DNA from 2 places in the Bacillus sp. FAU18 genome. Region 1 is predicted to be linked to the other one. Evidence: a T-box and tRNA genes for the amino acid it is inferred to sense, from the RefSeq annotation. Region 1 holds a T-box; the other holds one or more tRNA genes.

Region 1 (12,180 bases):
GTGAAAGATTGTGGCAGGGGCATTGATCCAAAAGATGTACCGCGTATTTTTGATAAAGGGTTTACATCCACAACGGATCACCATGATCAAGCGTCAACTGGCATGGGGCTGTACTTGGCAAAAAAAGCAGCGGCGCCGTTATTGATCCTTATTGATGTTGAGTCGGAGTTTGGTGCGGGGACAGTTTTTACATTAACCTTTCCAATACGGAATCAATTTGAACATGTCATAAGCGTGTGACGAAAATGTCACATGCTTTTCTTTTTTGTTCGCCGTATCGAAGGAAAAGCCCGGCATTCCTTTTTATAATGAGATTATCCAATATAAAGGAGACTGCATAAATGGTGATTTTAGAAGCGAATAAAATTCGAAAAAGTTATGGAAACAAGCTGAATAAACAGGAAGTGCTGAAGGGCATCGATATTCACATTGAAAAGGGCGAATTCGTCAGTATTATGGGTGCTTCCGGGTCGGGAAAAACCACTTTGCTCAACGTTCTTTCCTCAATCGATCAGGTCAGTCACGGAACCATTCATATTAATGGAAATGACATGACGGCTATGAAGGAAAAGCAGCTGGCTGAATTTAGAAAACAGCATTTAGGCTTTATCTTTCAGGATTACAATTTGTTAGACACATTGACAGTGAAAGAGAATATCCTTCTGCCTTTATCGATCACGAAACTATCAAAAAAGGAAGCCAATCGCAAGTTTGAGGAAGTTGCAAAGGAACTGGGAATATATGAATTGCGGGATAAGTACCCGAATGAAATTTCCGGCGGCCAGAAGCAGAGAACATCCGCCGGAAGAGCGTTTATTCATGACCCGAGCATTATTTTCGCTGATGAACCGACCGGCGCGCTTGATTCGAAATCGGCCTCTGATCTATTAAATAAGCTGAGCCAGCTCAATCAAAAACGAAACGCCACGATTATTATGGTTACCCATGATCCCGTCGCTGCCAGCTACTGCGGCAGAGTCATTTTTATTAAGGACGGGCAAATGTATACACAGCTGAATAAAGGGGGCCAGGACAGGCAGACGTTTTTCCAGGATATTATGAAAACGCAAGGCGTGTTAGGCGGGGTGCAGCATGAACATTAATCAGCTCATCCTGCGAAATTTGAAAAAGAATCTTCGTAATTACTATCTGTATGTGTTTGCGCTCATCTTTAGCGTGGCGCTTTATTTCGCCTTTGTCACGCTGCAGTATGACCCAGCAATTAACGAAGTGAAGGCTTCGATCAAGGGAGCTGCGGCTATTAAAACCGCTTCGATTTTGCTTGTGGCTGTTGTGGCGATCTTCATTTTATATGCCAATACGATTTTTATTAAGAGACGGAGTAAAGAAATCGGGTTGTTTCAATTAATTGGAATGACGAAGCATAAAATTTTTCGCATCTTAAGTGCAGAAAATGTCATGCTGTATTTCGGTTCATTAGCGATCGGGGTAGCGGCCGGGTTTTCGATATCGAAGCTGGTCTTGATGATTCTGTTCAAAATTGTCGATGTCAAAGCGGATGCGAAACTGCATTTTTCTGAGCAGGCCTTGGTCCAAACGGTCATTGTGTTCTGCGGCATTTACCTTTTGATCATGATCATGAATTATACGTTTATCAAAAAACAGAGTATTTTATCTTTGTTTAAAGTAACGTCCTCCACTGAAGACAAAGTGAAGAAAATATCATTTTTCCAAATGCTGATCGGCGCTTTAGGCATCGTGTTGATTTTGACAGGATACTATGTGTCTTCTGAGCTGTTTGGCGGAAAATTTAAGACCATTAATGAACTGTTTGTTGCGATGAGCTTCATTCTGGGGAGCGTCATTATCGGGACGTTTTTGTTTTATAAAGGATCAGTTACGTTTATCTCGAATATCATTCGAAAAAGCAAGGGCGGCTACTTAAATATTTCTGAGGTCCTGTCACTGTCATCGATCATGTTCAGAATGAAATCGAATGCGCTGCTGCTGACGATTATTACAACCGTTTCAGCGCTCGCCATCGGGCTGTTATCTCTTGCTTACATCTCGTATTACTCATCGGAAAAGACCGCTGAACAAAATGTAGCGGCTGATTTTTCATTCATGAATGAGAAAGATGCCAAGTTATTTGAAAACAGATTGAGGGAAAGCAACATCTCGTTTGTAAAAAAGGCAACACCTGTCCTGCAAGCAAATGTTGACATTGCAAATATTATGGATGGAACTCCGAAAGAGATGCAGGGCGACCCCAGCAATATGCAGCTTGCTGTTGTTAGCGACAAAGATGTAAAAGGAGTCGATGTGGCGGCTGGAGAAGCCGTTTTCTCAGGATACACCGACTTGCTGCAAAAAATAATGGTTTTCAAGGACTCTGGTGTTATTAAAGTAAAAAGCAAACATGAGACGCAGCCATTAAAATATAAAGGATTAAGAGAAGAGTTTCTTGTATCCTACACGTTTACAAGCGGGGGCATGCCCGCTGTCATTGTGGATGACAGCCTGTTTAAACAGCTGAACAAGGATAAGGACCCCCGCATTCAGCTGGCGCAATCTACATTTATCGGCGTCAATGTGAAACATGACGATCAAATGGAAAAAGCAAATGAGCTTTTTCAACAGGTGAACAAGAAAAACGAGCATTTATCAAGACTGGATACAAGCGCTGCGCAAAAATCACTGTTTGGTATTGTGATGTTCATCGTCGGCTTCTTAGGGTTAACGTTCCTGATTACATCAGGTTGTATCCTTTATTTTAAACAAATGGGTGAAAGTGAAGATGAAAAACCGAGCTATACGATTTTAAGAAAACTCGGTTTTACGCAGGGCGACCTGATAAAGGGGATACGCATCAAACAAATGTACAACTTCGGCATTCCGCTTGTTGTCGGCCTCTTCCACAGTTACTTTGCCGTCCAATCCGGCTGGTTCTTATTCGGATCAGAGGTATGGGCGCCTATGATTATGGTGATGGTGTTATATACTGCGCTCTACTCCATTTTTGGTTTTCTGTCAGTTCTTTATTATAAGAAGGTCATTAAATCGTCGTTGTGAAACAGAAAAAGCTCCAGACATTCTGGAGCTTTTTGTTTATCGTTTAGGCGCCCGATAACCGGCGGCTTCAGCTTCTTCAACTGAGCAAAACATTTCAGCCGGATCGGTTGTCCTGTCATAGTATGTACTGCCTGGCGTGTGGTAGATGCCGTTTTTGCTTCCTTTGATATTACAGCCTTCTGCTTTGTCAGCTGTTTTGGTTTCATCACTTTTACTCGTATTGTTTGAAGAACTTCCAGTGTCTTCATGAGAACTGGCGGTTTGGCTTTCCGTCTCTTTTAATTGATTTTCAAGTTTTGTTTTATCTTGTCGGAGTGTTTCGTTTTCAGCCTTTGCCGTTTTTGCATCTTCTTTGAGCTGCTTTTGATTTTCTTGAAGCTCTTTAATTTCAGCTTTTAATGATTTCTGAGTCTTTTTTAGATCGCTATTTTCGTTTTTAAGCTTCTCAAGCTTGTCGTGATCTTCTTTGTTGTCTTTTAATTTCTTTGCTTCAGAGCTGACAGATTTATATTCTTTCTCAAGTTCTTCGTGCTCTTTTGTGAGGTTTTATATTCGGCGTTTAGCGCTGAATATTTTTTCTCGGCATTTGCTGCGGCAGTGTCAGGTTCTGCCAATGCTGCCCCGGTAAAGAGCAGCACAAGGCCTCCAATGAAAAGCGGCCAAAAAAGTCTCTTGGAGAAACGTTTTTCCTTTTTCAGTACATATCTGACAAGGTGATATAATCCATAGCCCAGTGAAATGAGACATGCCAGAAAACCTAAGAATGCTAATACCATTTCCATAATATGACCCCTTTTTCTATTTATTTTACATTTTTCAAACAATATTTGTTAGATTTTTTCACGCTCATCAGTTGAAAAATGTGAGAGAGACAGATAGAATGAATGTGCTATGATAACTGGATTCGTACGGAGCCGTTTTAGGTTTCGTTTTTTTCATGAGCTTTTTTAGGTAAGAAAGGGGGATGAGTATGCCGCGTGCTCTTAAAATTTTAGTCATTGGAATGTTTATCAATGTGACGGGTGCTTCTTTTTTATGGCCGCTGAATACGATTTATATCCATAATCATTTAGGAAAGTCGTTAACAGTAGCCGGACTTGTCCTGATGCTGAATTCCGGCGCAAGTGTGGCTGGTAATTTATGCGGAGGTTTTTTGTTTGATAAAATCGGTGGTTTTAAATCGATTATGCTTGGGATAGCCATTACGTTAGCAAGCCTGATGGGTCTTGTCTTTTTTCATGATTGGCCAGCCTATATTGTGCTGCTGACGATTGTGGGCTTTGGCTCCGGTGTTGTTTTTCCGGCCAGCTACGCAATGGCGGGATCGGTATGGCCTGAAGGGGGAAGGAAGGCATTTAATGCGATATATGTCGCGCAAAACGCGGGTGTGGCCGTCGGTTCAGCACTTGGCGGTGTCGTGGCGTCTTTCTCGTTTTCATATGTATTTTTGGCGAATGCCGCGCTGTATCTGGTCTTTTTCTTTATTGTATATTTCGGATTTCGAAATATTCAGACGGGAGATGCGTCCCAAACGTCTGTGCTTGATTACGATGCTGTGAACAGCAAAGCAAAATTTGCCGCACTGATCATTTTAAGCGGAGGCTATGTACTCGGATGGCTGGCTTATTCTCAATGGTCAACCACAATTGCTTCGTACACACAAAGCATTGGAATATCTCTTTCCTTATACAGCGTGCTATGGACAGTTAACGGAATTCTCATTGTGCTCGGCCAGCCGCTCGTCAGTTTTGTGGTGAAAAAATGGGCCGAGTCGCTAAAAGCGCAAATGGTCATCGGCTTTATCATTTTTATTGTGTCTTTCAGCATGCTGCTGACTGCAAAGCAATTTCCGATGTTTCTCGCTGCGATGGTGATCCTGACGATCGGAGAAATGCTTGTTTGGCCTGCTGTGCCGACAATTGCCAATCAGCTTGCCCCTAAAGGGAAAGAAGGCTTTTATCAAGGCTTTGTCAACAGTGCGGCGACAGGCGGCAGAATGATTGGTCCCCTGTTCGGAGGAGTGCTTGTCGATCATTACGGCATTAAGGCCCTTGTTTTATCTCTGTTGGTATTGCTGCTGATCAGTATTGCCACAACGCTTCTATATGACAAACGGCTAAAATCAGCTAAAGAAACAAATAAGCAGGCATCAATTTCTTCATAATAAAAGATCCCGCCGAATGAGCGGGATCTTTCAGCGTGTCGACAAACCCTCGCATTCGTTGTCAGGCCTGCGCTTCGGTGCTCACGAATTAGAACATTCGCTCCGCTCCTATGCTCGTCCTTCCTAGACTTCAAGGGTTTTCAATCACGCTGAAAAGATGACAAAATCCTAAAATGAAAACCATTTTAGGATTTTGTCAACAATCTGAAAGATCCCGCCGGATGAGCGGGATCTTTTTACATAATCGGAAGCACTTTAACGGCATCCTTTACATTTGAATATGTTTTCAGCGACGAAAAATTGGCATCCAGTTTATTCATTTTCATGGCCAATTCAGGCTTAATGCCAGTAATGATTAATTCGGTTCCGGTCAATTTCAGCAAATGGCTCAGCTTGAAAATTTGGTCGGCCGTTTGTTCGTTCACTTGGGCCAATCCGGATAAATCAATGATCAAATAATCATCTTTGGATGTTGATAAGATATTCGTCAATGTGCAAACAATGGAATTAAATCGCTCCTCTGTCAGGTTTCCGACTAGCGGAAGAGCTGAAATGCCATTGCGAATCGGGACAATAGGAGTTGAAAGTGCAGTAATTTCCGTGAGGGAATCCTCGAGAAGCTTTTCATACTCTTTTTGCTTGGTGATGTCTTTCTGAATTCCGACAAAATACGTTTTATCCTCTATAACCATTGGATCAATATTTAATTCATTCCAGAACATCGTTCCGTCTTTTTTGTAGTTTTGAATCTGAACGGTGACCGGTTCTTTATTTTGTAAAGCGGTTCTGATGTTCTCCACTTCTGCAGGATCTGTGTGTTTCCCCTGTAAGAAGCGGCAGTTCTTTCCTAAAATTTCCTCGGTCTCGTAGCCGGTCATTTGAACAAAGCCTTGATTTACGTAGACAATAGGATTATCTTCAAGTGCGGGATCTGTAATTACCACACCGACTCGCACGTGATCAAGCGCTTTTTTGATGACTTCCAGCTGTCCTGGTATCCCAAATGATTGAAAACTAGCCATATAAATCCCCCTTAGGCCGTCAGCTTGCTATGCGAAAGCCTGATATTCCCCTTTTTAAAAATGAATTCTACAGTAACCGTAGCACAACACATGTTCTGATTCAAGCAAGTGCAGTTTGTTGTTTGTCATTAGGGCTTGTCCTCGTATACACTAAAAATAAGAACAGAATTTGAACATATGAACGGAAAGGTTTTCTACATGCTAAATAGGTGACTAGGTAAATGTCACTGGGTGAAAAATGAATCCAATGCATCAAGCTTACCGATCATGTGTTCACATATAATGGAAGAAACAAGCTTTTTACAGATTTGCCGGTATGTAGATATCGAAAATCATCGGAATCGTTTAAGGGGGCTGGATGGCCTGAAGTCGCTTTACGAAATAAGGGCTTTAGGAAGGTGATGATGAAGATGCTGCATCAGGTACTTATTGCTTGTGTAATTGGAGGAATCATGGGGATTCTCGGTCATGTGAAAAAGAGAGGCAGACTGGAGAAGCCCAGAATGACGAAGCGGTTTATCTACCTTGGATTTTTGGAAGATTGGTTTATCGGAATGACAGCTTCCATTTTACTTGTATTATCCGCTGACCCCGATTCAGGAATTCAACTTGTCATCTTATCCATTATCTCAGGCTACGGCGGTGAAGCTGTTCTCAGAAGTTTTGACTTTGTGAGAGAACTGAACAGCGGCGGCGAGCCGGCCGAGTCCAAACGTCAAACTAAAACTCCACCCGAATAATTGTCCTCAATCTTCGCCCGTTCAGGGTACATTCCCATTGTATACAAACCTGCTTGCACTTATGAACAGAATTCTATAAAATACAGTTAGATTACGGTTGCGATAAGAACAATGAAGAGGAGCAGTAAGAAACAGATATTGTTGCAGAGAGTTGACGGCTGGTGAAAGTCAATCAAGTTTGTTTCCGAACTCACCTCAGAGTTGCAGCGGTGAAAAGCCGCTGACGCATAACTGCGTTAAAAGTATCAAGTGAGTGCGGCGTATGCCGCGCTAACGAGGGTGGTACCGCGGGAAAACGAAAGTCTCTCGTCCCTTTTAGGGATGAGGGAGTTTTTTTTAGTTTGGGAATATTCTGAATAATCCTCTCCTTCCCGTCAATACTTGAACCATACACGCCGTATTCAATCAGAAGGAGGTTTTTACTTTGAGTTTTCAGCACAAAGAGATAGAAAAGAAATGGCAAACATATTGGCTTGAAAACAAGACATTTGCCACTCTTGATAATAATGAAAAACAAAAATTTTACGCGCTGGACATGTTTCCTTATCCGTCTGGAGCTGGGTTGCACGTCGGCCATCCTGAAGGATACACAGCTACGGATATTCTGTCCCGCATGAAGCGCATGCAGGGCTATGATGTCCTTCATCCAATGGGCTGGGACGCATTCGGCCTGCCAGCTGAACAATACGCGCTTGACACAGGGAACGACCCCGCTGTGTTTACGAAGCAGAATATTGATAACTTCCGCCGCCAAATTCAAGCGCTTGGCTTCTCATATGACTGGGATCGCGAAATCAATACGACTGACCCTGAATACTATAAATGGACGCAATGGATTTTCTTAAAGCTATACGAAAAAGGCCTTGCTTACGTTGACGAAGTGCCTGTAAACTGGTGCCCTGCGCTCGGTACGGTTCTTGCCAACGAAGAAGTCATTGACGGCAAGAGCGAACGCGGCGGCCATCCGGTAGAGAGACGCCCAATGAAGCAGTGGATGCTGAAAATCACCGCTTATGCGGACAGGCTCCTTGAGGACTTGGAAGAGCTTGATTGGCCGGAAAGCATTAAAGATATGCAGCGCAACTGGATCGGCCGTTCGGAAGGCGCTCACGTTCATTTTGCTATAGATGGACATGATGATTCCTTTACGGTGTTTACAACAAGACCAGATACGCTGTTTGGCGCTACATATACTGTCCTTGCCCCGGAACACGCATTGGTGGAAAACATCACAACGGCAGAGCAAAAAGAAGCTGTTGAAGCTTATATCAAAGAAATTCAATCAAAGAGTGACCTAGAACGCACAGATCTTGCGAAAACAAAGACAGGCGTATTCACAGGAGCGTATGCGATCAATCCTGTAAACGGAGAAAAACTGCCGATTTGGATTGCGGATTATGTTCTTGCATCATACGGAACAGGTGCTGTCATGGCAGTTCCTGGCCACGATGAGCGTGATTTTGAATTCGCCAAAACATTCGGCCTTCCGGTGAAGGAAGTCGTAAAAGGCGGGAATGTTGAGGAAGCAGCTTATATTGGCGACGGCGAGCACGTGAACTCTGATTTCCTGAACGGCCTTCACAAACAGGAAGCGATTGAGAAAGTGATCGCTTGGCTGGAAGAAACGAAAAACGGTGAGAAGAAAGTGACGTACCGTCTTCGTGACTGGCTCTTCAGCCGCCAGCGTTATTGGGGCGAGCCGATTCCGGTCATTCATTGGGAAGACGGAACGTCAACAGCTGTCCCTGAAGAGGAGCTGCCGCTGATTTTGCCGAAAACGGATGAAATCAAACCGAGCGGAACGGGCGAATCACCGCTTGCGAACATTAAAGAGTGGGTGGAAGTCACAGACCCTGAGACAGGGAAAAAAGGAAGAAGAGAAACGAATACAATGCCGCAATGGGCGGGAAGCTGCTGGTATTTCTTGCGCTATATTGATCCGCACAATCCGGAGCAGCTGGCATCACCAGAAAAATTGGAAAAATGGCTTCCGGTCGATATGTATATCGGCGGTGCAGAGCATGCCGTGCTTCACCTTCTGTATGCCCGCTTCTGGCATAAGTTCCTTTATGATATCGGCGTAGTGCCGACGAAAGAACCGTTCCAAAAGCTGTACAACCAAGGAATGATTCTCGGCGAAAATAACGAAAAAATGAGTAAATCTAAAGGGAACGTTGTCAACCCTGACGAAATCGTGTCCTCTCACGGTGCTGATACGCTGAGATTGTACGAAATGTTCATGGGACCTCTTGATGCTTCAATCGCCTGGTCTGAATCAGGATTAGACGGTGCGCGCCGTTTCCTTGACCGTGTATGGCGCCTATTTATTGAAGACAGCGGTGAGCTTAATGGCAAAATCGTTGAAGGCGCGGGTGAAACATTGGAGCGCGTCTATCATGAAACGGTTATGAAAGTCACAGACCATTATGAAGGCCTTCGTTTCAACACGGGTATTTCCCAGCTGATGGTCTTTATTAATGAAGCTTATAAAGCATCAGAACTGCCGAAAGAATATATGGAAGGCTTCGTGAAGCTTCTTTCTCCTATCGCGCCACACTTAGCGGAAGAGCTTTGGGAGAAGCTTGGCCATTCCGGCACAATTGCCTACGAAGCTTGGCCTGTATATGATGAAACAAAACTTGTGGATGATGAAGTTGAAATCGTTGTTCAGCTGAACGGAAAAGTAAAAGCGAAATTACAGGTTCCTGCCGATGCAACGAAAGAACAGCTGGAACAGCTTGCTCAAGCAGATGAAAAGGTCAAAGAGCAGCTTGAAGGCAAAACGATTCGGAAAATCATCGCGGTGCCTGGGAAGCTTGTCAATATTGTGGCAAACTAAGCCTAGAAAAAATCCCCTTTGCCAAAAGGGGATTTTTTTCATCAGTCTCAGAATAGCAATCGTTCAGCTGACTTTGATATACTGAACATGATCACTGTGAATAGGAGTGTTTTCTTTGGAAATAAAAGAAATCAGCACAGCCGCTTTGAAAGAAAAAATTGAGGCGGACGAAGAATTATATTTAATTGATGTCAGAGAAGATGAAGAGGTAGCGGAAGGCATGATCCCGCAAGCCGTTCATATTCGCATGGGGGATATTCCTGAAAAAATGGAAACCCTTGATAAAGACAAAGAGTACGTATTTATCTGCCGCTCAGGAATGCGCAGCATGAACGTCTGCAAGTACCTGGATGAGCAAGGCTTTAAAACAGTCAATGTTGAAGGCGGCATGATGGCCTGGGAAGGCGAAACAAAACCAAAAAACTAGGGGAGAGCAGTCCCCTAGTTTTTATTTGTATTCCGGAAGCCAATCGCCGTGTGCTGCAAATAAATCGTCACACATGGAGATGATGTCTTTCATGGAAAGCTCCGCGCTTGTATGCGGATCAAGCATTGCAGCTTGGTAAACCGCTTCTTTTTTTTGTGTGACAGCCGCTTCGATTGTCATCAGCTGTGTATTAATATTCGTCCGGTTTAAGGCTGCAAGCTGCTCAGGCAGTTCTCCGGCGAAGCACGGTGTAATTTTTTTTCTGTCGGCGACGCATGTCACTTCCACAACCGCTTTTGAAGGAAGGTTGGTGATCAGCCCTGTATTCAAGACGTTTCCTCCGAAGGTGAATGGTTCGTTTGTTTCCATTGCCTCTATAATTCTTGAACCATATTCCTTTGAGCGTTCGTGCGTAAGGTTTTTATTATTGACGATATCATCCCGCATTTTCTCCCAATTTTCAATTTGCTTGACGCACCTTCTCGGATATTCGTCGAGCGGGATTTGCAGCTCGCTGATCAGTTCAGGGTAATTCCGTTTAATAAAGTATGGGTGATACTCTGCGTTATGTTCGGACGATTCCGTGACATAATAGCCGAACTTATCCATTAATTCAAACCGCACCATATCATGATGCTTTGTTTTTTGTTTTTCTTTCGCTCTCCTTTTGATTTCTGGATATAAATCTGTGCCGTCTTTTTTGACTTCCAAAAGCCAAGCCATATGATTGATGCCTGCGATGCGTTCCTCAATTCCGTCATGCTCCATTCCGAGAGCTTTAAATAAATCCTTCGTGCACACTTGAACACTGTGGCAGAGCCCGATTGTTTTGATATTGGTATAGCGGAGCATGGCGCCTGTAAGAGTGGCCATTGGATTTGTATAGTTTAAGAACCATGCGTCAGGGCACATTTCCTCCATATCTTTTGCGATATCAAATAAGACCGGGATTGTTCTGAGAGATCTGAATATCCCGCCAATGCCGACTGTATCGGCGATCGTCTGGCGCAGCCCATACCGTTTAGGAATCTCGAAATCGATGACTGTGCTCGGTTTGTATCCTCCAACCTGAATCGCATTGATGACATAGCCTGCGTTTTGCAAGGCGAGTTTTCTGTCATCATAGCTATTGATGGCCACACTTGGGTTATAACGGTCTCTTAGATTTTCGAGCATGAGCTGGGATTCTTGCAGGCGTTTGGGATCAATGTCGTAAAGAGCGAACTCAAATCCATTCAGTGCCTCTGTTAACAGGCAGTCTCCCAAAACATTTTTGGCGAAAATCGTGCTCCCTGCACCGATAAATGTAATCTTCTTCATATTGCTTCCCCCTTTAAAGTTAACCCTTTACCGCTCCGGAAGACAGGCCGGCAATAAAGTATTTTTGCAGCGCCAAAAACAGAACAACCATCGGCAGCATTGCCATCAGTGCCGCTGCGGCAACTAAATGAAGGTTGTTTGCGTTTTCTCCGAAAAAACCTGCCATGGCTACTGTTAATGTCTGAACCTTTTGATCTTGTAAAAAGAAAATGGCAAATTGATAGTCGTTCCAAATAAAGACACAAGAAATAATACAGATGGTCGCAGTGATCGGCTTCAGCAGAGGAAACACAATCATAAAAAAGATTTTCAGCATGCCTGCGCCGTCAATTCTTGCGGCTTCTTCAAGCTCTTTTGGAATGGTCGATCGGATAAAGCCTGAATACAAGAATACGGTTAACGGCATGTAAGCCGCTGTATTAATGAAAATGGCGATTGCGTGTGTATTGACCATTCCGGCGTCCACAACCATTCGATACAAAGGAACCATGGACGTTAACGGAGGGATGATCATAATGGAAATCAGCAAGGCAAAAACGGCTTTATTCAGTTTCGTTTCCCGCCGGGCAAGCGGGTAGGCGGCAAGTGAGCCGAATATAATTAATAACAAGGCAGAAAAACCTGTGATGATCATG
Region 2 (12,180 bases), 820 kb from region 1:
AACCCGTGGATGATTTACCGTACGGTTCAGTATCTTGAAACAGGTGAATTAAAAGAAGAGCCGCAAGTACGCGAAAAAATGGCCGTATGCAAACTGCATCTTGACCGTCTGATTGACTTAAAAGGTGAAAACGTAGCGGTAAGAGAAATGAGAAAGCACGCTGCATGGTATCTGAAAGGCGTAAAAGGCAATGCGAACGTTCGTAATGAAATCAATCATTGCGAGACGAGAGAAGAGTTTGTACAGCTTTTAGATGCATTTACGGTTGAAGTTGAGGCAAAAGAGCTTCAAAATGCAAAAGTAGGATAATACTTACCTCTATTTGCTGCTCACTGCTAGTTTTACGCTGGCAGTTTTTCTGCTTTTTTCATGAAACAATATCTGTAATGGAGTGATAACAATGAGTCAAGAAGAGCATAACCATGAAGAATTGAATGATCAGCTGCAAGTCAGACGCGATAAAATGAATCAGCTGAGAGATAACGGCATCGATCCATTCGGCGCACGTTTTGAAAGAACTCATCAGTCTCAAGAAGTTATTTCGGCATATCAAGATCTAACCAAAGAAGAGTTAGAAGAAAAAGCGATTGAAGTTACAATCGCAGGCCGCATGATGACAAAACGCGGCAAAGGAAAAGCCGGCTTTGCCCATCTTCAGGATTTAGAAGGCCAAATCCAAATCTACGTAAGAAAAGACAGTGTCGGTGACGACCAATATGAAATCTTCAAGTCTTCTGACCTCGGTGATCTTATCGGTGTAACCGGAAAAGTCTTCAAAACAAATGTAGGCGAATTGTCTGTTAAAGCAACTTCCTTTGAATTGCTGACAAAAGCGCTTCGTCCGCTTCCTGACAAATACCATGGTTTAAAAGACGTTGAGCAGCGCTACCGTCAGCGTTACCTGGATCTTATCGTAAACCCAGACAGCAAACATACATTCATTACACGAAGCAAGATCATTCAAGCTATGAGAAGATACCTTGATGATCATGGATACTTAGAAGTAGAAACACCTACAATGCACAGCATTCCTGGGGGAGCTTCTGCACGTCCGTTTATCACTCACCACAACGCGTTAGACATTCCACTCTATATGCGTATTGCTATCGAACTGCACCTAAAACGTCTAATTGTCGGCGGTTTAGAAAAAGTATATGAAATCGGCCGTGTTTTCCGTAACGAAGGAGTCTCTACACGCCATAACCCTGAATTTACAATGATTGAGTTATATGAAGCATATGCGGACTATAAAGATATCATGAGCTTAACTGAAAACCTTGTCGCTCATATCGCCCAAGAAGTGCTTGGCACAACTACGATTCAATACGGGGAAGAGCAAATCGACCTTAAACCGGAGTGGAAAAGAATCCATATGGTTGACGCAGTCAAAGAAGCGACCGGCGTTGATTTCTGGGAAGAGGTTACTGTTGAGCAGGCGCGTGAATATGCAAAAGAACATGGTGTAGAAATTAAAGATTCTATGACAGTAGGGCATATCATCAACGAATTCTTCGAACAAAAAATTGAAGAAACGCTTATTCAGCCAACGTTTATTTACGGGCATCCTGTAGAAATTTCTCCTCTTGCTAAGAAAAACCCTGAGGACCCGCGTTTTACAGACCGTTTTGAGCTGTTTATCGTTGGCCGTGAACATGCCAACGCGTTTACAGAGCTGAATGATCCTATTGATCAAAGAGAACGCTTTGAAGCGCAATTAAAAGAGCGTGAAGCCGGTAATGATGAAGCTCATCTAATGGATGAAGACTTTGTTGAAGCTCTGGAATACGGTATGCCGCCAACAGGAGGTTTAGGCATCGGTATCGACCGTCTGGTTATGCTGCTGACGAATGCCCCTTCTATTCGCGATGTGCTGTTATTCCCGCAAATGAGACAACGCTAATAAAGAAGAGCGGTATCCTCCATAGAGAAAGGATGCCGCTCTTTTTAAATTCCTTAGTATTTCTTCAAAAAAACTATTGCACTATTATTTACTAGGTGGTATATTATTATTCGTTGCCGCTAAACAAGGCGATAACGAAAAAATAACTTAAAAAAAGTTATTGACTTCACTGAGTCAACGAGTTATAATAATAAAGTCGCTTGAACGAAGTGGACAGAATGATCTTTGAAAACTAAACAAGACAAAACGTACCTGTTAATTCAGTTTTTAAAAATCGCACAGCGATGTGCGTAGTCAGTCAAACTACTTTATCGGAGAGTTTGATCCTGGCTCAGGACGAACGCTGGCGGCGTGCCTAATACATGCAAGTCGAGCGGACAGATGGGAGCTTGCTCCCTGATGTCAGCGGCGGACGGGTGAGTAACACGTGGGTAACCTGCCTGTAAGACTGGGATAACTCCGGGAAACCGGGGCTAATACCGGATGGTTGTTTGAACCGCATGGTTCAAACATAAAAGGTGGCTTCGGCTACCACTTACAGATGGACCCGCGGCGCATTAGCTAGTTGGTGAGGTAATGGCTCACCAAGGCAACGATGCGTAGCCGACCTGAGAGGGTGATCGGCCACACTGGGACTGAGACACGGCCCAGACTCCTACGGGAGGCAGCAGTAGGGAATCTTCCGCAATGGACGAAAGTCTGACGGAGCAACGCCGCGTGAGTGATGAAGGTTTTCGGATCGTAAAGCTCTGTTGTTAGGGAAGAACAAGTACCGTTCGAATAGGGCGGTACCTTGACGGTACCTAACCAGAAAGCCACGGCTAACTACGTGCCAGCAGCCGCGGTAATACGTAGGTGGCAAGCGTTGTCCGGAATTATTGGGCGTAAAGGGCTCGCAGGCGGTTTCTTAAGTCTGATGTGAAAGCCCCCGGCTCAACCGGGGAGGGTCATTGGAAACTGGGGAACTTGAGTGCAGAAGAGGAGAGTGGAATTCCACGTGTAGCGGTGAAATGCGTAGAGATGTGGAGGAACACCAGTGGCGAAGGCGACTCTCTGGTCTGTAACTGACGCTGAGGAGCGAAAGCGTGGGGAGCGAACAGGATTAGATACCCTGGTAGTCCACGCCGTAAACGATGAGTGCTAAGTGTTAGGGGGTTTCCGCCCCTTAGTGCTGCAGCTAACGCATTAAGCACTCCGCCTGGGGAGTACGGTCGCAAGACTGAAACTCAAAGGAATTGACGGGGGCCCGCACAAGCGGTGGAGCATGTGGTTTAATTCGAAGCAACGCGAAGAACCTTACCAGGTCTTGACATCCTCTGACAATCCTAGAGATAGGACGTCCCCTTCGGGGGCAGAGTGACAGGTGGTGCATGGTTGTCGTCAGCTCGTGTCGTGAGATGTTGGGTTAAGTCCCGCAACGAGCGCAACCCTTGATCTTAGTTGCCAGCATTCAGTTGGGCACTCTAAGGTGACTGCCGGTGACAAACCGGAGGAAGGTGGGGATGACGTCAAATCATCATGCCCCTTATGACCTGGGCTACACACGTGCTACAATGGACAGAACAAAGGGCAGCGAAACCGCGAGGTTAAGCCAATCCCACAAATCTGTTCTCAGTTCGGATCGCAGTCTGCAACTCGACTGCGTGAAGCTGGAATCGCTAGTAATCGCGGATCAGCATGCCGCGGTGAATACGTTCCCGGGCCTTGTACACACCGCCCGTCACACCACGAGAGTTTGTAACACCCGAAGTCGGTGAGGTAACCTTTTAGGAGCCAGCCGCCGAAGGTGGGACAGATGATTGGGGTGAAGTCGTAACAAGGTAGCCGTATCGGAAGGTGCGGCTGGATCACCTCCTTTCTAAGGATATTATACGGAATATAAGACCTTGGGTCTTATAAACAGAACGTTCCCTGTCTTGTTTAGTTTTGAAGGATCATTCCTTCGAAACGTGTTCTTTGAAAACTAGATAACAGTAGACATCACATTCAATTAGTAACACAAGATATCACATAGTGATTCTTTTTAACGGTTAAGTTAGAAAGGGCGCACGGTGGATGCCTTGGCACTAGGAGCCGATGAAGGACGGGACGAACACCGATATGCTTCGGGGAGCTGTAAGCAAGCTTTGATCCGGAGATTTCCGAATGGGGAAACCCACCACTCGTAATGGAGTGGTATCCATATCTGAATTCATAGGATATGAGAAGGCAGACCCGGGGAACTGAAACATCTAAGTACCCGGAGGAAGAGAAAGCAAATGCGATTCCCTGAGTAGCGGCGAGCGAAACGGGATTAGCCCAAACCAAGAGGCTTGCCTCTTGGGGTTGTAGGACACTCTGTACGGAGTTACAAAAGAACGAGGTAGATGAAGAGGTCTGGAAAGGCCCGCCATAGGAGGTAACAGCCCTGTAGTCAAAACTTCGTTCTCTCCTGAGTGGATCCTGAGTACGGCGGAACACGTGAAATTCCGTCGGAATCCGGGAGGACCATCTCCCAAGGCTAAATACTCCCTAGTGACCGATAGTGAACCAGTACCGTGAGGGAAAGGTGAAAAGCACCCCGGAAGGGGAGTGAAAGAGATCCTGAAACCGTGTGCCTACAAGTAGTCAGAGCCCGTTAACGGGTGATGGCGTGCCTTTTGTAGAATGAACCGGCGAGTTACGATCCCGTGCAAGGTTAAGCAGAAGATGCGGAGCCGCAGCGAAAGCGAGTCTGAATAGGGCGCATGAGTACGTGGTCGTAGACCCGAAACCAGGTGATCTACCCATGTCCAGGGTGAAGTTCAGGTAACACTGAATGGAGGCCCGAACCCACGCACGTTGAAAAGTGCGGGGATGAGGTGTGGGTAGGGGTGAAATGCCAATCGAACCTGGAGATAGCTGGTTCTCTCCGAAATAGCTTTAGGGCTAGCCTCAAGGTAAGAGTCTTGGAGGTAGAGCACTGATTGGACTAGGGGCCCCTACCGGGTTACCGAATTCAGTCAAACTCCGAATGCCAATGACTTATCCTTGGGAGTCAGACTGCGAGTGATAAGATCCGTAGTCGAAAGGGAAACAGCCCAGACCGCCAGCTAAGGTCCCAAAGTATACGTTAAGTGGAAAAGGATGTGGAGTTGCTTAGACAACCAGGATGTTGGCTTAGAAGCAGCCACCATTTAAAGAGTGCGTAATAGCTCACTGGTCGAGTGACTCTGCGCCGAAAATGTACCGGGGCTAAACGTATCACCGAAGCTGCGGACTGTTCTTCGAACAGTGGTAGGAGAGCGTTCTAAGGGCTGTGAAGCCAGACCGGAAGGACTGGTGGAGCGCTTAGAAGTGAGAATGCCGGTATGAGTAGCGAAAGAGGGGTGAGAATCCCCTCCACCGAATGCCTAAGGTTTCCTGAGGAAGGCTCGTCCGCTCAGGGTTAGTCGGGACCTAAGCCGAGGCCGAAAGGCGTAGGCGATGGACAACAGGTTGATATTCCTGTACCACCTCCTCACCATTTGAGCAATGGGGGGACGCAGGAGGATAGGGTAAGCGCGGTATTGGATATCCGCGTCCAAGCAGTTAGGCTGGGAAATAGGCAAATCCGTTTCCCATAAGGCTGAGCTGTGATGGCGAGCGAAATATAGTAGCGAAGTTCCTGATTCCACACTGCCAAGAAAAGCCTCTAGCGAGGTGAGAGGTGCCCGTACCGCAAACCGACACAGGTAGGCGAGGAGAGAATCCTAAGGTGATCGAGAGAACTCTCGTTAAGGAACTCGGCAAAATGACCCCGTAACTTCGGGAGAAGGGGTGCTCTGTTAGGGTGCAAGCCCGAGAGAGCCGCAGTGAATAGGCCCAGGCGACTGTTTAGCAAAAACACAGGTCTCTGCGAAGCCGTAAGGCGAAGTATAGGGGCTGACGCCTGCCCGGTGCTGGAAGGTTAAGAGGAGCGCTTAGCGTAAGCGAAGGTGCGAATTGAAGCCCCAGTAAACGGCGGCCGTAACTATAACGGTCCTAAGGTAGCGAAATTCCTTGTCGGGTAAGTTCCGACCCGCACGAAAGGCGCAACGATCTGGGCACTGTCTCAACGAGAGACTCGGTGAAATTATAGTACCTGTGAAGATGCAGGTTACCCGCGACAGGACGGAAAGACCCCGTGGAGCTTTACTGCAGCCTGATATTGAATGTTGGTACAGCTTGTACAGGATAGGTAGGAGCCTTGGAAACCGGAGCGCCAGCTTCGGTGGAGGCATCGGTGGGATACTACCCTGGCTGTATTGACCTTCTAACCCGCCGCCCTTATCGGGCGGGGAGACAGTGTCAGGTGGGCAGTTTGACTGGGGCGGTCGCCTCCTAAAAGGTAACGGAGGCGCCCAAAGGTTCCCTCAGAATGGTTGGAAATCATTCGCAGAGTGTAAAGGCACAAGGGAGCTTGACTGCGAGACCTACAAGTCGAGCAGGGACGAAAGTCGGGCTTAGTGATCCGGTGGTTCCGCATGGAAGGGCCATCGCTCAACGGATAAAAGCTACCCCGGGGATAACAGGCTTATCTCCCCCAAGAGTCCACATCGACGGGGAGGTTTGGCACCTCGATGTCGGCTCATCGCATCCTGGGGCTGTAGTCGGTCCCAAGGGTTGGGCTGTTCGCCCATTAAAGCGGTACGCGAGCTGGGTTCAGAACGTCGTGAGACAGTTCGGTCCCTATCCGTCGCGGGCGCAGGAAATTTGAGAGGAGCTGTCCTTAGTACGAGAGGACCGGGATGGACGCACCGCTGGTGTACCAGTTGTTCTGCCAAGGGCATCGCTGGGTAGCTATGTGCGGACGGGATAAGTGCTGAAAGCATCTAAGCATGAAGCCCCCCTCAAGATGAGATTTCCCATTCCGCAAGGAAGTAAGATCCCTGAAAGATGATCAGGTTGATAGGTCTGAGGTGGAAGTGTGGCGACACATGGAGCTGACAGATACTAATCGATCGAGGACTTAACCATATTTTGAATGATGTCACACCTGTTATCTAGTTTTGAGAGAACACTCTCAATTTGTTTGGTGGCGATAGCGAAGAGGTCACACCCGTTCCCATACCGAACACGGAAGTTAAGCTCTTCAGCGCCGATGGTAGTCGGGGGTTTCCCCCTGTGAGAGTAGGACGCCGCCAAGCAATTGCACGTTAGTGCAATTATGGAGGATTAGCTCAGCTGGGAGAGCATCTGCCTTACAAGCAGAGGGTCGGCGGTTCGAGCCCGTCATCCTCCACCATTATGCCGGTGTAGCTCAATTGGTAGAGCAACTGACTTGTAATCAGTAGGTTGGGGGTTCAAGTCCTCTTGCCGGCACCACTTTTATATGATATAATACTCAAGTCTCTTGTAGAAGAGCCATTAGCTCAGTTGGTAGAGCATCTGACTTTTAATCAGAGGGTCGAAGGTTCGAGTCCTTCATGGCTCACCATTTTACGCGGGTGTGGCGGAATTGGCAGACGCGCTAGACTTAGGATCTAGTGTCTTTATGACGTGGGGGTTCAAGTCCCTTCACCCGCATTATATAGGATAACAGTTAGAAAAACTGGACATCCTGTCTGCGGAAGTAGTTCAGTGGTAGAACACCACCTTGCCAAGGTGGGGGTCGCGGGTTCGAATCCCGTCTTCCGCTCCAACTATACCATCCACGCCGGGGTGGTGGAATTGGCAGACACACAGGACTTAAAATCCTGCGGTAGGTGACTACCGTGCCGGTTCAAGTCCGGCCCTCGGCATTATGTTTTGCGCCCGTAGCTCAATTGGATAGAGCGTTTGACTACGGATCAAAAGGTTAGGGGTTCGACTCCTCTCGGGCGCGCCATATCTTTTAATAGAATAGATGGGAAATCGGGAAGTAGCTCAGCTTGGTAGAGCACATGGTTTGGGACCATGGGGTCGCAGGTTCGAATCCTGTCTTCCCGACCATTTTTATGGGGCCTTAGCTCAGCTGGGAGAGCGCCTGCTTTGCACGCAGGAGGTCAGCGGTTCGATCCCGCTAGGCTCCACCAAAAGTTTTTTAAAAAAGTTGTTGACTTTGAAGAAGTGATATTGTATACTAACAAAGTTGCTTTAACAAAGCGGACAAAAAATGATCTTTGAAAACTAAACAAGACAAAACGTACCTGTTAATTCAGTTTTTAAAAATCGCACAGCGATGTGCGTAGTCAGTCAAACTACTTTATCGGAGAGTTTGATCCTGGCTCAGGACGAACGCTGGCGGCGTGCCTAATACATGCAAGTCGAGCGGACAGATGGGAGCTTGCTCCCTGATGTTAGCGGCGGACGGGTGAGTAACACGTGGGTAACCTGCCTGTAAGACTGGGATAACTCCGGGAAACCGGGGCTAATACCGGATGGTTGTTTGAACCGCATGGTTCAAACATAAAAGGTGGCTTCGGCTACCACTTACAGATGGACCCGCGGCGCATTAGCTAGTTGGTGAGGTAATGGCTCACCAAGGCTACGATGCGTAGCCGACCTGAGAGGGTGATCGGCCACACTGGGACTGAGACACGGCCCAGACTCCTACGGGAGGCAGCAGTAGGGAATCTTCCGCAATGGACGAAAGTCTGACGGAGCAACGCCGCGTGAGTGATGAAGGTTTTCGGATCGTAAAGCTCTGTTGTTAGGGAAGAACAAGTACCGTTCAAATAGGGCGGTACCTTGACGGTACCTAACCAGAAAGCCACGGCTAACTACGTGCCAGCAGCCGCGGTAATACGTAGGTGGCAAGCGTTGTCCGGAATTATTGGGCGTAAAGGGCTCGCAGGCGGTTTCTTAAGTCTGATGTGAAAGCCCCCGGCTCAACCGGGGAGGGTCATTGGAAACTGGGGAACTTGAGTGCAGAAGAGGAGAGTGGAATTCCACGTGTAGCGGTGAAATGCGTAGAGATGTGGAGGAACACCAGTGGCGAAGGCGACTCTCTGGTCTGTAACTGACGCTGAGGAGCGAAAGCGTGGGGAGCGAACAGGATTAGATACCCTGGTAGTCCACGCCGTAAACGATGAGTGCTAAGTGTTAGGGGGTTTCCGCCCCTTAGTGCTGCAGCTAACGCATTAAGCACTCCGCCTGGGGAGTACGGTCGCAAGACTGAAACTCAAAGGAATTGACGGGGGCCCGCACAAGCGGTGGAGCATGTGGTTTAATTCGAAGCAACGCGAAGAACCTTACCAGGTCTTGACATCCTCTGACAATCCTAGAGATAGGACGTCCCCTTCGGGGGCAGAGTGACAGGTGGTGCATGGTTGTCGTCAGCTCGTGTCGTGAGATGTTGGGTTAAGTCCCGCAACGAGCGCAACCCTTGATCTTAGTTGCCAGCATTCAGTTGGGCACTCTAAGGTGACTGCCGGTGACAAACCGGAGGAAGGTGGGGATGACGTCAAATCATCATGCCCCTTATGACCTGGGCTACACACGTGCTACAATGGACAGAACAAAGGGCAGCGAAACCGCGAGGTTAAGCCAATCCCACAAATCTGTTCTCAGTTCGGATCGCAGTCTGCAACTCGACTGCGTGAAGCTGGAATCGCTAGTAATCGCGGATCAGCATGCCGCGGTGAATACGTTCCCGGGCCTTGTACACACCGCCCGTCACACCACGAGAGTTTGTAACACCCGAAGTCGGTGAGGTAACCTTTTAGGAGCCAGCCGCCGAAGGTGGGACAGATGATTGGGGTGAAGTCGTAACAAGGTAGCCGTATCGGAAGGTGCGGCTGGATCACCTCCTTTCTAAGGATATTATACGGAATATAAGACCTTGGGTCTTATAAACAGAACGTTCCCTGTCTTGTTTAGTTTTGAAGGATCATTCCTTCGAAACGTGTTCTTTGAAAACTAGATAACAGTAGACATCACATTCAATTAGTAACACAAGATATCACATAGTGATTCTTTTTAACGGTTAAGTTAGAAAGGGCGCACGGTGGATGCCTTGGCACTAGGAGCCGATGAAGGACGGGACGAACACCGATATGCTTCGGGGAGCTGTAAGCAAGCTTTGATCCGGAGATTTCCGAATGGGGAAACCCACCACTCGTAATGGAGTGGTATCCATATCTGAATTCATAGGATATGAGAAGGCAGACCCGGGGAACTGAAACATCTAAGTACCCGGAGGAAGAGAAAGCAAATGCGATTCCCTGAGTAGCGGCGAGCGAAACGGGATTAGCCCAAACCAAGAGGCTTGCCTCTTGGGGTTGTAGGACACTCTGTACGGAGTTACAAAAGAACGAGGTAGATGAAGAGGTCTGGAAAGGCCCGCCATAGGAGGTAACAGCCCTGTAGTCAAAACTTCGTTCTCTCCTGAGTGGATCCTGAGTACGGCGGAACACGTGAAATTCCGTCGGAATCCGGGAGGACCATCTCCCAAGGCTAAATACTCCCTAGTGACCGATAGTGAACCAGTACCGTGAGGGAAAGGTGAAAAGCACCCCGGAAGGGGAGTGAAAGAGATCCTGAAACCGTGTGCCTACAAGTAGTCAGAGCCCGTTAACGGGTGATGGCGTGCCTTTTGTAGAATGAACCGGCGAGTTACGATCCCGTGCAAGGTTAAGCAGAAGATGCGGAGCCGCAGCGAAAGCGAGTCTGAATAGGGCGCATGAGTACGTGGTCGTAGACCCGAAACCAGGTGATCTACCCATGTCCAGGGTGAAGTTCAGGTAACACTGAATGGAGGCCCGAACCCACGCACGTTGAAAAGTGCGGGGATGAGGTGTGGGTAGGGGTGAAATGCCAATCGAACCTGGAGATAGCTGGTTCTCTCCGAAATAGCTTTAGGGCTAGCCTCAAGGTAAGAGTCTTGGAGGTAGAGCACTGATTGGACTAGGGGCCCCTACCGGGTTACCGAATTCAGTCAAACTCCGAATGCCAATGACTTATCCTTGGGAGTCAGACTGCGAGTGATAAGATCCGTAGTCGAAAGGGAAACAGCCCAGACCGCCAGCTAAGGTCCCAAAGTATACGTTAAGTGGAAAAGGATGTGGAGTTGCTTAGACAACCAGGATGTTGGCTTAGAAGCAGCCACCATTTAAAGAGTGCGTAATAGCTCACTGGTCGAGTGACTCTGCGCCGAAAATGTACCGGGGCTAAACGTATCACCGAAGCTGCGGACTGTTCTTCGAACAGTGGTAGGAGAGCGTTCTAAGGGCTGTGAAGCCAGACCGGAAGGACTGGTGGAGCGCTTAGAAGTGAGAATGCCGGTATGAGTAGCGAAAGAGGGGTGAGAATCCCCTCCACCGAATGCCTAAGGTTTCCTGAGGAAGGCTCGTCCGCTCAGGGTTAGTCGGGACCTAAGCCGAGGCCGAAAGGCGTAGGCGATGGACAACAGGTTGATATTCCTGTACCACCTCCTCACCATTTGAGCAATGGGGGGACGCAGGAGGATAGGGTAAGCGCGGTATTGGATATCCGCGTCCAAGCAGTTAGGCTGGGAAATAGGCAAATCCGTTTCCCATAAGGCTGAGCTGTGATGGCGAGCGAAATATAGTAGCGAAGTTCCTGATTCCACACTGCCAAGAAAAGCCTCTAGCGAGGTGAGAGGTGCCCGTACCGCAAACCGACACAGGTAGGCGAGGAGAGAATCCTAAGGTGATCGAGAGAACTCTCGTTAAGGAACTCGGCAAAATGACCCCGTAACTTCGGGAGAAGGGGTGCTCTGTTAGGGTGCAAGCCCGAGAGAGCCGCAGTGAATAGGCCCAGGCGACTGTTTAGCAAAAACACAGGTCTCTGCGAAGCCGTAAGGCGAAGTATAGGGGCTGACGCCTGCCCGGTGCTGGAAGGTTAAGAGGAGCGCTTAGCGTAAGCGAAGGTGCGAATTGAAGCCCCAGTAAACGGCGGCCGTAACTATAACGGTCCTAAGGTAGCGAAATTCCTTGTCGGGTAAGTTCCGACCCGCACGAAAGGCGCAACGATCTGGGCACTGTCTCAACGAGAGACTCGGTGAAATTATAGTACCTGTGAAGATGCAGGTTACCCGCGACAGGACGGAAAGACCCCGTGGAGCTTTACTGCAGCCTGATATTGAATGTTGGTACAGCTTGTACAGGATAGGTAGGAGCCTTGGAAACCGGAGCGCCAGCTTCGGTGGAGGCATCGGTGGGATACTACCCTGGCTGTATTGACCTTCTAACCCGCCGCCCTTATCGGGCGGGGAGACAGTGTCAGGTGGGCAGTTTGACTGGGGCGGTCGCCTCCTAAAAGGTAACGGAGGCGCCCAAAGGTTCCCTCAGAATGGTTGGAAATCATTCGCAGAGTGTAAAGGCACAAGGGAGCTTGACTGCGAGACCTACAAGTCGAGC

What was found. A T-box is a leader RNA that pairs with one kind of tRNA and senses whether it is charged. The one in region 1 lies ahead of leuS (leucine--tRNA ligase), so its partner is inferred to be a tRNA-Leu.
Region 2: it encodes a tRNA-Leu, which carries the amino acid that the T-box ahead of leuS (leucine--tRNA ligase) is inferred to sense. The anticodon was not compared.

What each region holds. Positions count from the first base shown of each region.
Region 1 covers NZ_JBVYHZ010000004.1:912,167-924,346, reverse strand. The annotation lists gene bceS (two-component sensor histidine kinase BceS) at 1-240, shown strand, start outside; gene bceA (bacitracin ABC transporter ATP-binding protein BceA) at 342-1,103, shown strand; gene bceB (bacitracin ABC transporter permease BceB) at 1,093-3,033, shown strand; partial or broken gene AC0OMU_RS15760 (LMBR1 domain-containing protein) at 3,070-3,815, opposite strand; gene AC0OMU_RS15755 (MDR family MFS transporter) at 4,004-5,197, shown strand; gene ytvA (YtvA family blue-light photoreceptor) at 5,434-6,219, opposite strand; gene AC0OMU_RS15745 (DUF4257 domain-containing protein) at 6,624-6,959, shown strand; T-box leader at 7,062-7,276, shown strand; gene leuS (leucine--tRNA ligase) at 7,384-9,798, shown strand; gene AC0OMU_RS15735 (rhodanese-like domain-containing protein) at 9,914-10,225, shown strand; gene melA (alpha-galactosidase MelA) at 10,247-11,545, opposite strand; gene AC0OMU_RS15725 (carbohydrate ABC transporter permease) at 11,565-12,180, opposite strand, start outside.
Region 2 covers NZ_JBVYHZ010000004.1:87,778-99,957, forward strand. The annotation lists gene dusB (tRNA dihydrouridine synthase DusB) at 1-309, shown strand, start outside; gene lysS (lysine--tRNA ligase) at 401-1,900, shown strand; rRNA gene AC0OMU_RS11485 (16S ribosomal RNA) at 2,209-3,758, shown strand; rRNA gene AC0OMU_RS11490 (23S ribosomal RNA) at 3,929-6,856, shown strand; rRNA gene rrf (5S ribosomal RNA) at 6,911-7,026, shown strand; tRNA gene AC0OMU_RS11500 (tRNA-Val) at 7,049-7,124, shown strand; tRNA gene AC0OMU_RS11505 (tRNA-Thr) at 7,129-7,204, shown strand; tRNA gene AC0OMU_RS11510 (tRNA-Lys) at 7,241-7,316, shown strand; tRNA gene AC0OMU_RS11515 (tRNA-Leu) at 7,323-7,405, shown strand; tRNA gene AC0OMU_RS11520 (tRNA-Gly) at 7,446-7,520, shown strand; tRNA gene AC0OMU_RS11525 (tRNA-Leu) at 7,535-7,620, shown strand; tRNA gene AC0OMU_RS11530 (tRNA-Arg) at 7,630-7,706, shown strand; tRNA gene AC0OMU_RS11535 (tRNA-Pro) at 7,734-7,810, shown strand; tRNA gene AC0OMU_RS11540 (tRNA-Ala) at 7,818-7,893, shown strand; rRNA gene AC0OMU_RS11545 (16S ribosomal RNA) at 8,064-9,613, shown strand; rRNA gene AC0OMU_RS11550 (23S ribosomal RNA) at 9,784-12,180, shown strand, end outside.